Regions from separate parts of the Pseudoclavibacter sp. CFCC 13611 genome, predicted to be linked through region 2. Evidence: predicted binding sites of a transcription regulator. Region 2 holds the regulator's gene; the other holds the start of a gene.

Region 1 (7,800 bases), on a different contig from region 2:
GGGCGGCAGACGCGCTGCAGTGGGTGGTCAAAGAGATGGATCACCGCTACGACGATCTGGCAAACTACGGCTTCAAACACATTGACGACTTCAACAAGGCCGTCGTCAACGGAGAGGTGCAGCCTCCTGCAGGCTCGAAGCGAGTGCTCAGGCCGTATCCCTACCTGCTGGTCGTCGTCGACGAGCTCGCCGACCTGATGATGGTCGCGCCGAAAGACGTCGAAGACTCGATCGTGCGCATCACTCAGCTCGCCCGTGCCAGCGGCATCCACTTGGTGCTTGCGACGCAGCGACCGAGCGTCGACGTGGTCACAGGTCTCATCAAGGCCAACGTTCCGAGCCGTCTCGCGTTCGCCGTGACCAGCGTCACCGACTCCCGCGTGATCCTCGACCAGGCCGGCGCCGACAAGCTGATCGGGCAGGGTGACGCGCTCTTCCTGCCGATGGGTGCCAACAAACCGGCTCGTGTCCAGGGCGCCTGGGTCGAAGAGGGCGAGATCCATGCGATCGTCGATCATGTTCGACAGCAGGCCAACCCGGACTACCGCGAAGACGTCACCGCTGCACCAGAGGCCGAGAAGAAGCACATCGACGCCGACATCGGCAACGATCTCGAAGATCTGCTGGCTGCGGCCGAGCTGATCGTCTCGAACCAGTTCGGCTCGACATCGATGCTGCAGCGCAAGCTGCGCGTCGGCTTTGCCAAAGCCGGGCGTCTGATGGATCTGCTCGAGTCGCGTGACATCGTCGGCCCCTCCGAAGGCTCGAAGGCACGCGATGTGCTGGTGACGCCAGAGTATCTGCCCAACGTCTTGGCCTACCTGCGAGGCGAGCGCGACAGCATCTACGACGCTGATGACGACGGTGCGACGCCAGCCGCGGGCGGCGACGCACCCAGCGGCGGGCATCCGACTGGCTCGGGCGGCGGCACGGCTGGGCAGTCCTATGAGAGCCGCAGCACCCAACACGAGGCGGAGTCAACCGCAACGCGCGGGCACGTCGCCGGCTATGGCGGTCCCGACAACCACGCACCGACGGGACCCGACGCCCGAGGTGTCGATCCCAGCAAACCGGTGCTCTCGAACGATCTTGACGACTTGGACGACGGCCGTCGGCATGGCGGCTCGAGTCAGGACGCCTGGCAGCTGACAGGAAGATGACCCAGATGACCACACCCACCCCGGCGCGCTCGAGCGACGCTCAGCCCTCACCCTGGAACCTGCCGAATGCGATCACGGTCGTGCGCATCCTCTTCGCACCCGTCGTCTTCGTGCTGCTGCTGGTCGACGCGGCCGGGGTGCACGGCGGCGGTCTGCGCTGGTGGGCGACCGTGCTGTTCATTGTGGCGATGGCCTCAGACGGCATCGACGGTCACCTCGCGCGCAGCTGGGGGCAGATCACCGACTTCGGCAAGATCGCCGATCCGATCGCAGACAAGGGCATGACCGGCCTGACACTCATCGGCCTCAGCATCGTCGGCGATGTGTGGTGGGCCGTGACAATCGTCATTCTGCTGCGTGAGATCGGCATCACGATCTATCGCGTCATCGCTCTGCGGTCGCACCTGGTGATTCCCGCCTCGCGTGCCGGCAAGCTCAAGACGGTGGTGCAGTCGGTCGCCATCGCATTTGCCCTCGCCCCCTTCGCGCTCCACGTCGCCTGGTTCCAGTGGATCACATGGGCGCTGCTCGCAGCAGCGGTGCTGCTCACTCTGTACAGCGGCGTCGCCTATGCCGTCGATGCCGTTCGCGGGCACCGAGCGCGCTCGTCTGCCGACGACACCACACAGCCAGGAGGCACCCGATGATGGCAGAACAGCCGATCAGCCGGCAGGGATTCATCATTCAGCACTACACGCGGCTCGGGCTCACCATCGCCGTCGCAGAGTCGCTCACCGCAGGTCTCGTCAGCGGGGCGCTGGCCGATGTGCCCGGCGCATCGAAGGTGCTCGCCGGAGGCATCACGGCCTACCAGACTCCGCTCAAGCACCGCCTGCTCGGCGTCGACAAACAGCTGCTCGAAGAACGCGGCGCGGTCGACCCGCAGGTGGCCGAAGAGATGGCGCTCGGCGTGCGTGAGCGGCTGGCGCAGGGGCCGCTGGTCTCGACCGTGGGCATCTCGACCACGGGAGTCGCCGGCCCCGACTGGCAGGACGACCAGCCTCCGGGCACGGTTTTCATCGGCCTGGCGTCACAGTCCGGCGTGACTCATTTCGCGCATCACTTCGGTGGCAGCCGTCAGGCGATTCGCGAGGCAACGGTCTCGGCCGCCCTCGATCATCTCTGGGAGCACATCGATCTCGGCATGCGCTGATCCGAGTCGCCCTGCTCGACACCCGCTGCACAACTCACCGACAAAGGAGTCATATGGCCATCGATCCGCTCATCTCGACTGACGATGTCGCGGCGCTCATCGACCAGCGCGGGCAGGCGGATGCTCCCCGCCTGGTGCTGCTCGACGTGCGCTGGCAGCTGGGCAATGATCGCACCCATGACGAGTATCTGGCAGGGCATCTGCCCGGAGCGATCTACGTCGACCTCGACGTCGAGCTCGCCGATCCTGCCGCACCAGAGCTCGGGCGGCATCCACTGCCCTCAACCGAACGCTTTCAGCGAGCTGTGCGGAGGTGGGGGCTGCGCCCCGAAGACCTGGTGGTCGTCTATGACGACGTCGGAGGCATCGCCGCGACGCGCGCCTGGTGGCTGCTGCGAGACGCCGGTTTCGAGAACGTTCGACTGCTCGACGGAGTGCTCGCCAAATGGAGAGCCGAGGGTCGGCCGCTGCAGGCAGGCGACGTCGTCGCCGGCGCCGACGGCACGGTGACGGTGCGCTTCGGTCATCTGCCGACCGTCACTATGGACGAGGCGGGCCGTCTGCCACAGCATGGCACGCTGGTCGACATCCGTGCGCGCGAACGCTACCGCGGTGAGAGCGAGCCGGTCGATCCGCAGGCGGGGCACATTCCGGGTGCGGTGAACGCCCCGACCGATGAGAACCTCGCAGACGACGGCACGTTCCGCTCGCCGAACGAGCTGCGCGAGCGCTTTGCCGGTCTCGGCATCGACGGCACGACCTCCGTGGCGGTGCACTGCGGATCTGGCGTGTCAGCGACACACACGATTCTGGCGCTCAGCCTTGCCGGAATCGATGCGGCGCTCTATCCCGGCTCGTGGAGTCAGTGGTCGTCGACGCCCGGACGCCCCGTCACGACTGGCCCGCTGCCCTGACCCGCCTCAGGCGACTGGTCGCCGGGCATCGTCGAACGGCGTCGATCGACGCCCCTGATGAGGCCGATGAGCCAGATCACCAGCGTGATGGCGATCGTGCCGAGCAGCTGCCAGCGAGTCTGTTCGTTCCAGAGCATCAGCCCGGCGAACGCGGCGAGCCCGATGAGCCCGATCCACGACAGCCACGGGTGCCACCACATGCGCAGACTGATCGACCCCTCGCGCTCGAGCTCGCGGTGCAGACGCAGCTGTGACGCGAGCATGCCCGCCCAGACGACCAGCAGCGCAGCGCCGACGAGGTCGAGCAGCACCGTGAAGACCTGACCGGGAATCCACCAGTTGAGGAACACCCCGACCAACGAGAGCACGATCGAGGCCAAGACGGCATTGGTCGGCACTTTGCGTTTCGACAGATGCAGCAGGGGAGCGAACCCCTCACCCTGCGCTGTCAGCGAATAGGCCATGCGCGAGGTCGCGTAGATGTTCGCGTTGAACGCCGACAGCAGCGCGAGGGCGGCGATGATCTGCATGACCGTCGCAATGGCCGGGATGTGAGCCAGCTGCAGCACTGCGACGAACGGGCCGTTCGGGCCGCTGACAGCCGGGTCGTTCCACGGCAGCAGCGTGGCGATGACGAGCATGCTGCCGATGTAGAAGATGAGGATGCGCCAGAAGATGCTCTTGGTCGCCGCGCGGATCGCCTCACGCGGGCGATCGGCCTCGGCAGCGGCGATCGTGATGATCTCGATGCCGCCGAAGCTGAACATCACGGCGAGCAGCCCGGCCGCGACACCGCTGAAGCCCTGCGGAGCGAAGCCGCCGTGTTCGAACAGATTCGAGAAGCCCACCGGGCCGTCGCCCACAACGCCGACGATCAATGCGACGCCGATGATCAGGAAGACCACGACGGTGACGACCTTGACCCCCGAGAGCCAGAACTCGAACTCGCCGAAGTTGCGAACGCCCCAGAGATTGACCGCCGCGAACGAGACCACGAAGATCAGCGCCCAGCACCACTGCGGCACTGCGGGAATCAGCGAGTTGAGAATGCCGGCGGCCCCGCTGATCTCGGCGATGAGCACCATGATCAGCAGAAACCAGTACAGCCAGCCGAGGGTGAACCCGGCCTTCTTGTTGAACGCCTGTGACGCGTAGGTGGCGAACGAGCCGGTCGAGGGGCGTGCTGAGACCATCTCGGCGACGGCGCGCATCACGATGAGCACGAGAACGCCGGCGACGGCGTAGGAGACGATGATCGCGGGCCCCGCCATCGCGATGCCTGCCCCGCTGCCGAGAAAGAGGCCGGCGCCGATGGCCGAGCCCAGACCCATCATGGTCAGGTGTCTCGTGCGAAAGCCGCTTCTCGCCTTCGTCGTGCTCGAGCTCGTCTCTGTGCTCGTCTGCCCGTCCTGCATTGGATTCCTCGTCTCTCGGTCGGCGCAGCCAGGCTGTCGGAGGCCGCGGTGAAGCTGGGAACGAGAGGTTCCGCTCCTCGGTGCGCCGCATGGATCTTGGACGAGTCTAGTGCCGGGGCAGCTGCGCGTGACCGGAGAGCGGCGCCGGCCCCGCAAGGGCGGCACACTGTTACGTCGTGCGTCGGCTCGACGGATGCCGGCTGACGTGTGCGGGTATGGTCACCGAGAACGAACGGAGAGGTGCAGGATGGCACAGCAGGAGAGCAAAGCCTACGGCAGGGTCTATCGAGAGAGCACCCCAGATGTGCTCAAAGCGTTTGGCGCGTTCAACGACACCGTGTTCTCGGTGCAGCGTGAGATCCCGGTCAAGTATCTCGAGCTGATCGCCCTGGGAGTGGCGTTCACAACTCAGTGCGAGTTCTGCATCGAGGGGCACACTGCACGAGCGATCGACGCGGGCGCGACCGACGTCGAGCTGGCCGAAGCCGCGTGGGTCGCCGCGGCTCTGCGTGCAGGCGGAGCCTATGCCCACGGCAGGCTCGCATTCCAGGCGGCCGACGCACACGGCCACTGAGGAGGGCTTGGAATCTCGTCCGGCATGCTGCTGCGACGGATTAGAGAGCACACGGGCGTTCCACGGCGACGAACTCGTGTCGCAGACGCGGGAATAGCGTGTGGTGCACCTTCGTTGTACCAACAGAACCCCATGGCCTTCAGTAATTGTGCATGAGCTGTCACTCTGCATACCTTGTAACAGGGGTGGGCTACTCTGGTTCGTAGCCGCAACAGCCAGGCTCAAGCGGGCCGGAGAGGAGAACCGATGGTATTGCTTCGCCAGGAGCTCGGTGATGTGCTCCGGGATCTGCGACAGGAACGGGGCCACACGCTTCGCCAGGTGGCCGGTCGGGCAAGCGTTGCGCTCGGGTACCTCAGCGAGGTCGAGCGCGGGCAGAAAGAGGCGTCGAGCGAGATTCTCGCGTCGGTTGCCGACGCGCTTGATGTGCCGGTCTCGCAGATCATGCGTCAGGTGAGTGATCGCATGGCCACGCTCGAGGGCATCACTGCGCATCCCTTCGACGATATGTCGGGCATCCCCGACACGATTCCTGACGAGCTGCTCGACGACGTCGATCGCTACGTTCCTTCAGCGCGCTGAGCTCAGCCGATGCGCAACAGCCAGTTCTGGGAGTTTGTCGAGAACGAGTTCGGCAGCGCGTACGGGCAGGTGCTGGTCGATGACCTTGTGCTGGGTGCCTGCGGCGACGTGACCGGCAGAGTCGCGTTGGCCAGAGGCGATGAGCCTCGTGAGGTCTGGCTGGCGCTGTGCGCCGCAGCAGACGTGCCCAAAAGCCGGTGGCATGGCGTCGACCCCAAAACGGCCAAGAATCGGATGCGCTCCTGACGCGCCGCCGTCTCGTGTCGAATCCTCAGGTCTGTGACGAGGAGTCGAACGCTGGAGACACGCAGAGTGGTCTTCGAACATATCTTCGAATCTTCTGCTAACGTTCTCTGCAGAGCGCGTCGTCGCCAGTCTGCTTCTCCACAGACAAGTCGACGTCGTACAGGAATGTCAGTGGTCGGCTCTAACGTGATCTTCATCACAGAATGTGAACGTCGACCAGAGATGAGGAAGCACATGGCTGCAGCAAATGATCGTCATAAGGCGCTTGACACAGCGCTGGCACAGATCGACCGCCAATTTGGCAAGGGGTCGGTCATGCGGTTGGGCAGCGACGAGCGTGCACCTGTCGAGGTGATTCCCACGGGGTCGATCGCACTTGACGCCGCGCTCGGCATCGGCGGGCTGCCGAGAGGCCGAATCGTCGAGATCTACGGCCCTGAGTCCTCGGGTAAGACCACAGTGGCTCTGCACGCACTCGCCAATGCGCAGAAGAACGGCGGCATCGCTGCGTTCATCGACGCCGAGCATGCGCTCGATCCTGACTACGCTCACAAGCTTGGCGTCGACATCGACCAGCTGCTCGTCTCTCAGCCCGACACCGGTGAGCAAGCGCTTGAGATTGCCGACATGCTGATCCGCTCGGGGTCGATCGACGTCATCGTCATCGACTCGGTGGCTGCGTTGGTTCCGCGAGCCGAGCTCGAGGGCGACATGGGCGACTCGCACGTGGGTCTGCAGGCACGACTGATGAGCCAGGCCCTGCGAAAGCTGACCGGTGCGCTTTCGCATTCGAAGACCACGGCGATCTTCATCAACCAGCTGCGTGAAAAAGTCGGTGTGTTCTTCGGCAGCCCCGAGACCACCTCAGGCGGAAAGGCACTGAAGTTCTATGCATCGGTGCGCCTTGACATCCGTCGCATCGAGACTCTGAAAGACAGCGGCAGCGCAGTGGGCAACCGCACACGAGTCAAAGTCGTCAAGAACAAGATGGCTCCGCCGTTCAAGCAGGCCGAGTTCGACATTCTCTACGGCGAAGGCATCTCTCGTGAGGGCGGTCTGATCGACTACGGTGTCGACAACGGCTTCGTGCGCAAGTCTGGGGCATGGTACACCTACGAAGGTGAGCAGCTCGGTCAGGGCAAAGAGAACGCTCGACAGTTTCTCAAAGACCACGCCGAGATCGCCAATGAGATCGAGACTAAGATCAAGGTCAGTCTGGGCATCATCGAAGCTCCAGAATCCGCAGAAGAGTCGAATGTCGAATCGCTCGACGACAAGCGTGTGGCAAAAGAGGCCTGATGAGCGACGACAACGTCGTCAGTCTGGGGGCCTGGCGCAGAGATGCTGACGACCGGTCTGAACAGACTGCGACTGCTTCCAACCATCGGCAGCAGAGCGCTGACGCCTCTGTGGTCTCGCTTTCTCCTCGAGTTCGCGCTGCGCAGGGCCGAGGTCAGGCCCACGCAGAGGCGCAGACGCAGACATCAGCTGCAGGCCCGACAGACGAAACCGAGCATCACGCCGACGAGCTCGAGGCTGAGGGTGCGCTCGCCGGCGCAGCCGACGCGGCGACAGCCCTCGGCGAAATGCTCGGAGCCGATCCTGAACTGCTGCAGGCCCGAGCCGAACTCGACCGTCTGCTGACGCGTCGAGACCGAACGGAGTCAGAACTCCGAGGTGCGCTGTACGCACACGAGATCGCTCCGGCAGCGGTCGACGCCGTGATCGCCGAAGCACAGCAGCGCGGCGACATCGA
Region 2 (7,800 bases):
AGCACGGGAGCCTGCAGTCGGCTGACGGTACCGGGCCATTGGGCCAGTCCGTCATGCTCCGTCTCGCCTTCGACACCATGGTCAAACATCACCTGCATGCCGACGCAGATGCCGAGCACGGGAAGCCCGCCGGCGAGGCGCCGCTCGATCATCTGGGGTGCGCCGACTTCGTTGAGCTGGTCCATCACGGCGCCGAACGCACCGACACCGGGCACGAGCAGTCCGTCGGCGGCGCCCACCGCGGCCTTGTCCCGCGTGAGCTGAACATCGGCGCCTGCCTGCGTGAGTGCCTTCGCCGCTGAGTGTACGTTGCCGCTGCCGTAGTCGAGCACGGCGACCGTGGGTCTTGCACTCACAGGGCGCCCTTTGTCGAGGGCACTCCGGTGACGCGCGGATCGAGCGACACCGCAGCACGCAGTGCGCGCGCGACCGCTTTGAACTCAGTCTCGGCGATGTGGTGCGGGTCACGACCGGCCAGCACACGCAGGTGGATCGTGATTCCCGCGTGGAAGGCGAACGACTCTACGGCGTGACCGACGAGAGAACCGGTGAAGTGACCGCCGATCAGGTGCATCGTGAATGCCTCAGACTCGCCGGTGTGCACGAAGTACGGACGCCCCGAGATGTCGACGACGGCCTGTGCCAGAGCCTCGTCGAGCGGGACCGTGGCGTCGCCGTAGCGCGTGATGCCCCGTTTGTCGCCCAACGCCTGCTTCACGGCCTCGCCCAAGACGATGGCGGTGTCTTCGACGGTGTGATGCACATCGATGTCGATGTCGCCGGTCGCCTCGATATCGAGGTCGATGAGCGAGTGTCGGCTCAGTGCCGTGAGCATGTGATTGTAGAAGGGAACCCCGGTCTCGATGTGCGACGTGCCGGTGCCGTCGAGATCGACAGTCACGCGGACTGACGATTCAGAGGTCTCTCTGCGCACGGTCGCTCGACGCGATGATTCAGGCATCTCTCTCCCTTGTCAACTGCCCTCGTCCAGGGCGATCAGCCGCCCGGAGGCAATACGATCACCTAGTCTAACCGGCGGTGACCGGCCTGGCGATTCGTTCGAAGGCGGCAAGGAACGCGCTGGTCTCGCTCTCGGTTCCGGCGGTGACGCGCAGCGTGTGCGGAATACCGTTGTCGCGAACGATGATGCCCTCGGCGAGCAGACGAGTGAAGGTGTCTTTCGGGTCTGCCACGCCACCGATCAGCACGAAGTTCGACGCAGAGGGATAGGGCGTGAAGCCGAGCTCGGCAACTCGCCGTTCGATGCGGTCTCGCTGCGTGCGGATGCGATCGACATTGGCGAGCATCGCCGGCGCGTGACGCAGTGCGGCTTCGGCCGCCGCCTGGGTGAGCGCAGAGAGATGGTAGGGCAGCCGCACCAGCCGAAGCGCGTCGACGAACGCCGGATCTGCGGCGAGATAGCCGACCCGTGCACCCGCATAGGCGAACGCCTTGCTCATGGTGCGCGAGATCGCCAGACGTGGGCGCCCCGGCAGCAGTGTGAGTGCGCTCACGGCATCGGAACCGCTGAACTCTTGGTAGGCCTCGTCGACGACCACGATGCCGTCAGACGCAGCATATGCGGCTTCGATCACATCGAGCGCGGCGCCAGTGCCGGTGGGGTTGTTGGGCCGGCAGATGAACACGAGATCTGGACAGTGCTCGCGGATCGCCGCGGCAACGGCATCTGGGGTGAGAGTGAAATCAGCCTGCCGATCGATCGGCAGCCAGGCCGTCTGTGTTCCGGCTGCCAGCAGCGGGTACATCGAGTAGGTCGGTACGAAGCTCAGCAGTGACCGACCTGGCCCGCCGAATGCCTGCAGCACCTGCTGCAGCACCTCGTTCGAGCCGTTTGCCGCCCAGACCTGCTCTGGGGTGACACCGTGACCGAGGTAGCCGGCCAAGGCTTCGCGCAGTGCGGTGAACTCTCGGTCGGGGTAGCGGTTCAGACCGGCGACCACACCAGCGACGCTCTCTTGGATGTCGCGAACGGCTTCTGAGGGAAGTCCGAAGGTGTTCTCATTCACATTGAGTTCGATGGGCACGTGCAGCTGCGGTGCGCCGTACGGCTGCTGTCCGACGAGTTCTGCGCGAAGGGGAAGATCATCAAGAGTGGTCACAGACGCAAGTCTACGCGTGCGCCCTTGCGCAAACGACGAATCGCCAGGACGGCGTCATCAGGACTCCGGTCTCGAACCAGTCGGCGAGTTCGTCATTCAGGCGTCGAGCAGATGAGCGGGAATGATCAGCTGTTCGCCAGGATGCACCGTGGCGTCATCGAGGTGGTTCGCCCTGCGGATCTCGGCGACGGCGTCGCGCACGTCATGACGCGGGGCGGACAGCTGTGCGATGTCCCAGAGCGTGTCACCGGGCTGGACCTGCACTCTGGTGACTTCGATCGGCTCGTCGTCACCGGCGAAGGCCTGGGTGCCGAATGAGATGGCCGCCACGATGACTGCAGCCAGCAGCATCACCAGTGCCAGCGCCCGCACCTGCCGGCCACGGCGCGTGAGACGTGCCCGCGTCTTGACGATGGGTGCCGAGGAGAGGTTGTTGGTCGCGTCCATGAGAAGTCCTTTCGAACGTGTCTTTCGAATATATCTTCGAATCTGCGTTTGGGCAACCCACTCACGCCACGCCTGTTCGAAGACATCTTTGGCCAGATGCCCATCGTTCGGATAAAGTTTCGAATAGGCATCACCTGAGTCAGTGCACCACGACCCACTGACATCACGCGCAGAAGGACTGAAAATATGGCCACGAGACCGCACACGTCGACGACGTCAGGCCGTGGTGACCGCTCACGGCTCAGTAAGAAGCAGCAGAGCATCCTCGCATTCATCACCGAGTCGATCAGCGACCGCGGGTATCCGCCGAGCATGCGCGAGATCGGCGATGCGGTCGGTCTCTCGTCGCTGTCATCGGTGACCCACCAGCTCAATCAGCTCGAACTCGCCGGCTGCATCCGCCGCGACCCGAAGCGACCGCGCGCACTCGAAGTGCTCATCGAGCACGAGCCGACGGCCGTCGCCGAACCACCGTCGGCTCCGGCACAGCAGGCACTGGCGGTCGTCTCAGAAGAGACCGCAATGGTGCCACTGGTCGGTCAGATCGCCGCAGGCTCCCCCATCCTCGCCGATCAGCACATCGACGACGTGTTTCCGCTGCCCAGACAACTGGTCGGGCAGGGCGAGCTCTTTCTGCTCAAAGTGCGCGGCGACTCCATGATCGACGCGGCGATCTGCGACGGCGACTGGGTCGTGGTGCGGCAGCAGCAGGACGCCGTCGCCGGTGACATCGTCGCCGCGCTGCTTGAAGAGGAGGCCACGGTGAAGACGTTCCGTCAGCGTGACGGGCATACCTGGCTGCTCCCTCAGAACACCCAGTACGAGCCGATCCTCGGTGACCACGCGGTCATCCTCGGCAAAGTCGTCGCCGTGCTGCGCTCTGTGTGATCGCGGCGCTCACTGCACGGCAGCAGCTGTGACGGCAACCCCGTCAATCTGCTCTGCCAGCTGCGGGCTGACGCGCGCATGCAGCCGTGTGCCCTTGTCCAGGTACTCGGTGTGCAACACCTGCCCGTGCTCGTGCGCCTGCGCAACGAGATCGCCGCGGTCGTAGGGAACCACGACATCGATTTCGACGCCGGGGTCGGGCAGCGCCGTCTCGATGCGACGCACCAGGTCGACGATGCCCTCACCGGTGCGAGTAGAGACCATCGAAGCCTCGGGCTCCATGGCACGAAGCACCATGCGACGCTCGTCGTCGACGAGGTCGATCTTGTTGAAGACCAGAATCTCGCGTGCCCCCTCCAGACCCGACTCCGCAAGCACGGTTCTCACCGCTTCGATCTGCGCCTGTGGATCGGGGTGCGAGCCGTCGACGACGTGCACGAGCACATCTGCGTCGGCTGCCTCTTCGAACGTCGACCGGAACGCCTCGACGAGCTGGTGCGGCAGACGCCGCACGAAGCCGACTGTGTCGCTGAGCGTGTACACCCGACCGTCTTCGGTCGTGTTGCGACGCACGGTCGAGTCAAGAGTCGCGAACAGCTGGTTCTGCACGAGTTCGTCCGAACCGGTGATCGCGTTGACCAGCGACGACTTGCCCGCGTTGGTGTACCCGACCACGGCAACCGACGGAATCGCGAAACGGTCGCGGTTCGCACGCTTCGCGGCGCGGGCCGGCGCCATCGCCTTGATCTGTTTGCGCAGCTTCGCCATGCGCGTGTGAATGCGCCGGCGATCCATCTCGATCTGCGTCTCGCCCGGGCCACGCGAGCCGATGCCCTCACCGGCAGCAGCACGGCCGCCGGCCTGACGGCTCAGTGATCCGCCCCAGCCTCGCAGACGCGGCAGCATGTACTCCATCTGCGCGAGCTCGACCTGGGCTTTGCCCTCTCGGCTCTTGGCGTGCTGGGCGAAGATGTCGAGGATCAGCGCGGTGCGGTCGACGACCTTCACCCGCACGACGTCTTCGAGCGCACGCCGCTGACTCGGGGCGAGCTCAGTGTCTGCGATGACGGTGTCGGCACCCAGTGCGGCGACGAGCTCTTTCAGCTCATGGGCCTTGCCGTGACCAAGATACGTGCCCGGATCTGGGTTCAGCCGGCGCTGCAGCAGCGCATCCAGCACTCGTGATCCGGCGGTCTCTGCCAGTGCGGCGAGCTCGGCAAGCGAGTTCTCGGCATCGGCAAGACTCCCCTGCGTGTACACACCGATCAACACGACGTTCTCAAGCCGCAGCTGCCGGTACTCGACCTCTGAGACGTCTTCGAGTTCGGTCGAGAGCCCTGCGACGCGCTTCAGCGCCGCACGTTCGAATCGCTCCTCGTCACCACCGTGAGCCTCGCTCGCCTCAGACTGCAGCGCCTGAGCATGGCCGACCTTCACAGTGGTCGAATCGATCTCTCGGCCGAGAGCCTCCGTCGCCTGCTCACGAGCCTCGATCCTCTGCAGCAGCTCGTCCAACGGGCGCCCGGAATCTGTCATGTATATGTACCTCCACTAACCTGAACGCATGGCTCAAGAGCATTATTTCGCCGAACACCCACAGGTGGCCGCGCATTGGCGCGACATCGACGTCGATCTCGATGGTCGCACACGCACAGTGGCCGTCGCCAGTGGCCTGTTCTCCCCTGACGGGCTCGACAAGGCCACCCGCATCCTGCTCGATCACGTGCCCGAGCCGCCGCAGACCGGTCAGGCGCTCGACATCGGGTGCGGCTGGGGCCCGATCGCACTGACGCTTGCCCTGCGTGCACCGCATCTGCGGATCTGGGCCGTCGACGTGAACGAGCGGGCGAGGGATGCCACCACGCGCAACGCCGATCGCCTCGGTCTCGAGGGGGTCACCGTCGCCTCCCCCGACGGCGTGCCCGACGATGTCGAGTTCAACGTCATCTGGGCGAATCCGCCGATCCGCATCGGCAAACAGGCGCTGCACGAGCTGCTGCTGACCTGGCTGCCGCGGCTCGCTCCTGGCGGCGCAGCCTGGCTCGTCGTCGGCAAGCAGCTCGGTGCTGACTCGCTGCAGCGCTGGCTGGCCGAGGAGCTGCCCTGCGACTTCGAAGTGCGCCGTGCAGCCACTGCGCGTGGATTCCGTGTGATCCACATTCGGCGCGACGCCTGACGTAGGCTGTCTGCCGGGCGCAGCAACGGCGGTGCGCCTTCCCGAGAAGCACGACGAGACTGGAGCCCAGATGACCGAAGCGCAGCAGCCCGACACCGAGATCACTCGGCTCATCGACGAAGAGATCACCCGCTGGCGTGCCGTCTACGACGCACCCGAGGCGAACGCGATCGATCTGCTGCTGCGGGCGCATCCTCGCGATGCTGTGGCCTTCCGCACCGTCGACGCCGACTGGAATGCCGTCGACCTCACATTCGGCGACCTCGACGAACTCTCGCAGCGCTCGGCTCGCGTGCTCGCCGATCTCGGCGTCACTGAGGGCTCCCGCGTCGGCGTCATGATGGCTCGATCAGCCGACTACATCGGCATTCTGCTCGGCATCTGGCGTCTCGGCGCCGTGCACATCCCCCTCTTCACCGCCCTCGCGGCGCAGGCCATCGGCATGCGGGTCAACGCCGGTCGTGCCACTTTGGTCGTGGCCGACGCGAGCCAGCGACACAAGCTCGACCCGAGCGAGGATCTGCCTGCAGACGGACGCAGCTGGAGCATCCTGCGCGTCGACCCGATCGACGACGACACGACGGCAGCCGCGCACCCGGAATGGGCCGACGACGCGGTCTTCGGTCCGCTCGTCGAAACGGCCGAGCCCCTCACCGAATCGGCTTCGATCGGTGGTGACGGCGTGCTCGCTCTGCTCTACACCTCTGGCACGACCGGGGCGCCGAAGGGCGTCCCGCTGCCGATGAAGGCGCTGGTGTCGTTCCGCTCGTACATGGTCAACGGGCTCGATCTGCAGCCCGACGACGTGTTCTGGAACGCCGCCGACCCGGGCTGGGCCTACGGGCTCTACTTCGGGGTGCTCGGGCCGCTGGTCGTGGGCCACACGAACCTGCTGCCGCACGACAAATTCACCGCCGAGCAGGCCTGGAACGTGCTCAGCCGGTTCGGCGTCACCAACTTCTGCGGAGCACCCACCATGTTCCGTGCCATGCGCAACGACCCGCAGAGCGACCTGCCCGTGCACCTGCGCCGCGCGTCGTCTGCCGGTGAGCCCCTGACGCCTGAGGTGCTCGAGTGGTCGCGCGATGTGCTCGGAGCCGAGCCGCACGATCACTACGGACAGACCGAGCACGGCATGCTGATCGGGGTGCCCTGGCGCGAGGGCATCTCGCTGCCGGCCCAGGCCGGTTCGATGGGGGTGACGCTGCCCGGCTGGCACTGCGAGATCCTCGATCAGGATGCTGACCGGCCGGCCAAGGCCGGCGAGGTGGGTCGTCTCGCCTTCTCGCCCTCCGAGAGCCCGGTCTGGTGGTTCCCGGGTTATGACGATGCGCCGCAGAAGACCGCCGAGCGCTACACCGACGACGGCCGCTGGTACCTCACCGGAGACCTCGCCTGGCAGAGCGACGACGGTCAGCTGCACTTCGTGTCGCGCGACGACGACCTCATTCTGGCTGCTGGATATCGCATCAGTCCGCTTGACGTCGAGAGTGTGCTCGCCATGCACCCGGCAGTGCGCGAGGTCGCGGTCGTCGGCAAACCCGACGAGCTGCGCGGCGAGGTCGTCGCAGCCTATATCGTGCTCGCTCAGAGCTTCACCGGCGACGAGACGCTCATCCACGAGCTGCAGCAGGAGGTCAAGACCCGCTACGCAGCGCACGCCTATCCGCGGGTGATCGAGTTCGTCGACGAGCTGCCCCGAACGGCGAGCGCGAAGGTTCAGCGCTACGTGCTCAAAGAGCGGGCCTGATCGTCGGCGCTGCCGACTGCTGTGGGACCGCCTGAGTCCCTCGGAACGAGAATCGCAACAGAAGGAGACAACATGTCAGTCGTCGTCATCAATGCGCTTGAGGTGCCCGAAGGCGAGGGTGCCGAGCTGGAGCGCCGCTTCGCCGCTCGCCGTCACTCGGTCGACGGACAGCCGGGGTTCGAGAGCTTCCAGTTGCTGCGCCCGACCGCGGGTGAGGATCGCTACTTCGTGCTGACGCAGTGGGCGACGCAGGAGGACTTCGAACACTGGCGCGACAGCCGTGCGAACCATGCTGCGCACGCTCACGGCGAGGGCCACAAGCCGGTCGCCACCGGGGCGCGTCTGCTTGAGTTCGAGGTCGTCGACCTCGAAGAGATCTGACCTGATCCGGGAGGCATTCCCGCGACGGATCTGTACGC

Evidence for each region. Region 2 encodes LexA, which represses DNA repair genes until DNA is damaged. Its sites were predicted from a motif close to TCGAACANNTGTTCGA; they were not measured.
Region 1: recA (recombinase RecA) is a predicted target of LexA. The motif match lies at 6,118-6,133, and genes of this name have one in related genera.

What each region holds. Positions count from the first base shown of each region.
Region 1 is NZ_WBKE01000001.1:608,386-616,185, forward strand. Features, by position in the region: gene F8O08_RS02635 (DNA translocase FtsK) at 1-1,160, shown strand, start outside; gene pgsA (CDP-diacylglycerol--glycerol-3-phosphate 3-phosphatidyltransferase) at 1,166-1,807, shown strand; gene F8O08_RS02645 (CinA family protein) at 1,804-2,313, shown strand; gene F8O08_RS02650 (sulfurtransferase) at 2,367-3,227, shown strand; gene F8O08_RS02655 (amino acid permease) at 3,176-4,561, opposite strand; gene F8O08_RS02660 (carboxymuconolactone decarboxylase family protein) at 4,890-5,216, shown strand; gene F8O08_RS02665 (helix-turn-helix domain-containing protein) at 5,463-5,798, shown strand; gene F8O08_RS02670 (DUF3046 domain-containing protein) at 5,808-6,044, shown strand; gene recA (recombinase RecA) at 6,279-7,343, shown strand; gene F8O08_RS02680 (regulatory protein RecX) at 7,343-7,800, shown strand, end outside.
Region 2 is NZ_WBKE01000002.1:324,203-332,002, reverse strand. Features, by position in the region: gene hisH (imidazole glycerol phosphate synthase subunit HisH) at 1-356, opposite strand, end outside; gene hisB (imidazoleglycerol-phosphate dehydratase HisB) at 353-961, opposite strand; gene F8O08_RS05810 (histidinol-phosphate transaminase) at 1,029-2,120, opposite strand; gene F8O08_RS05805 (LysM peptidoglycan-binding domain-containing protein) at 2,217-2,567, opposite strand; gene lexA (transcriptional repressor LexA) at 2,754-3,455, shown strand; gene hflX (GTPase HflX) at 3,465-4,991, opposite strand; gene F8O08_RS05790 (class I SAM-dependent methyltransferase) at 5,020-5,631, shown strand; gene F8O08_RS05785 (AMP-binding protein) at 5,702-7,381, shown strand; gene F8O08_RS05780 (antibiotic biosynthesis monooxygenase family protein) at 7,454-7,762, shown strand.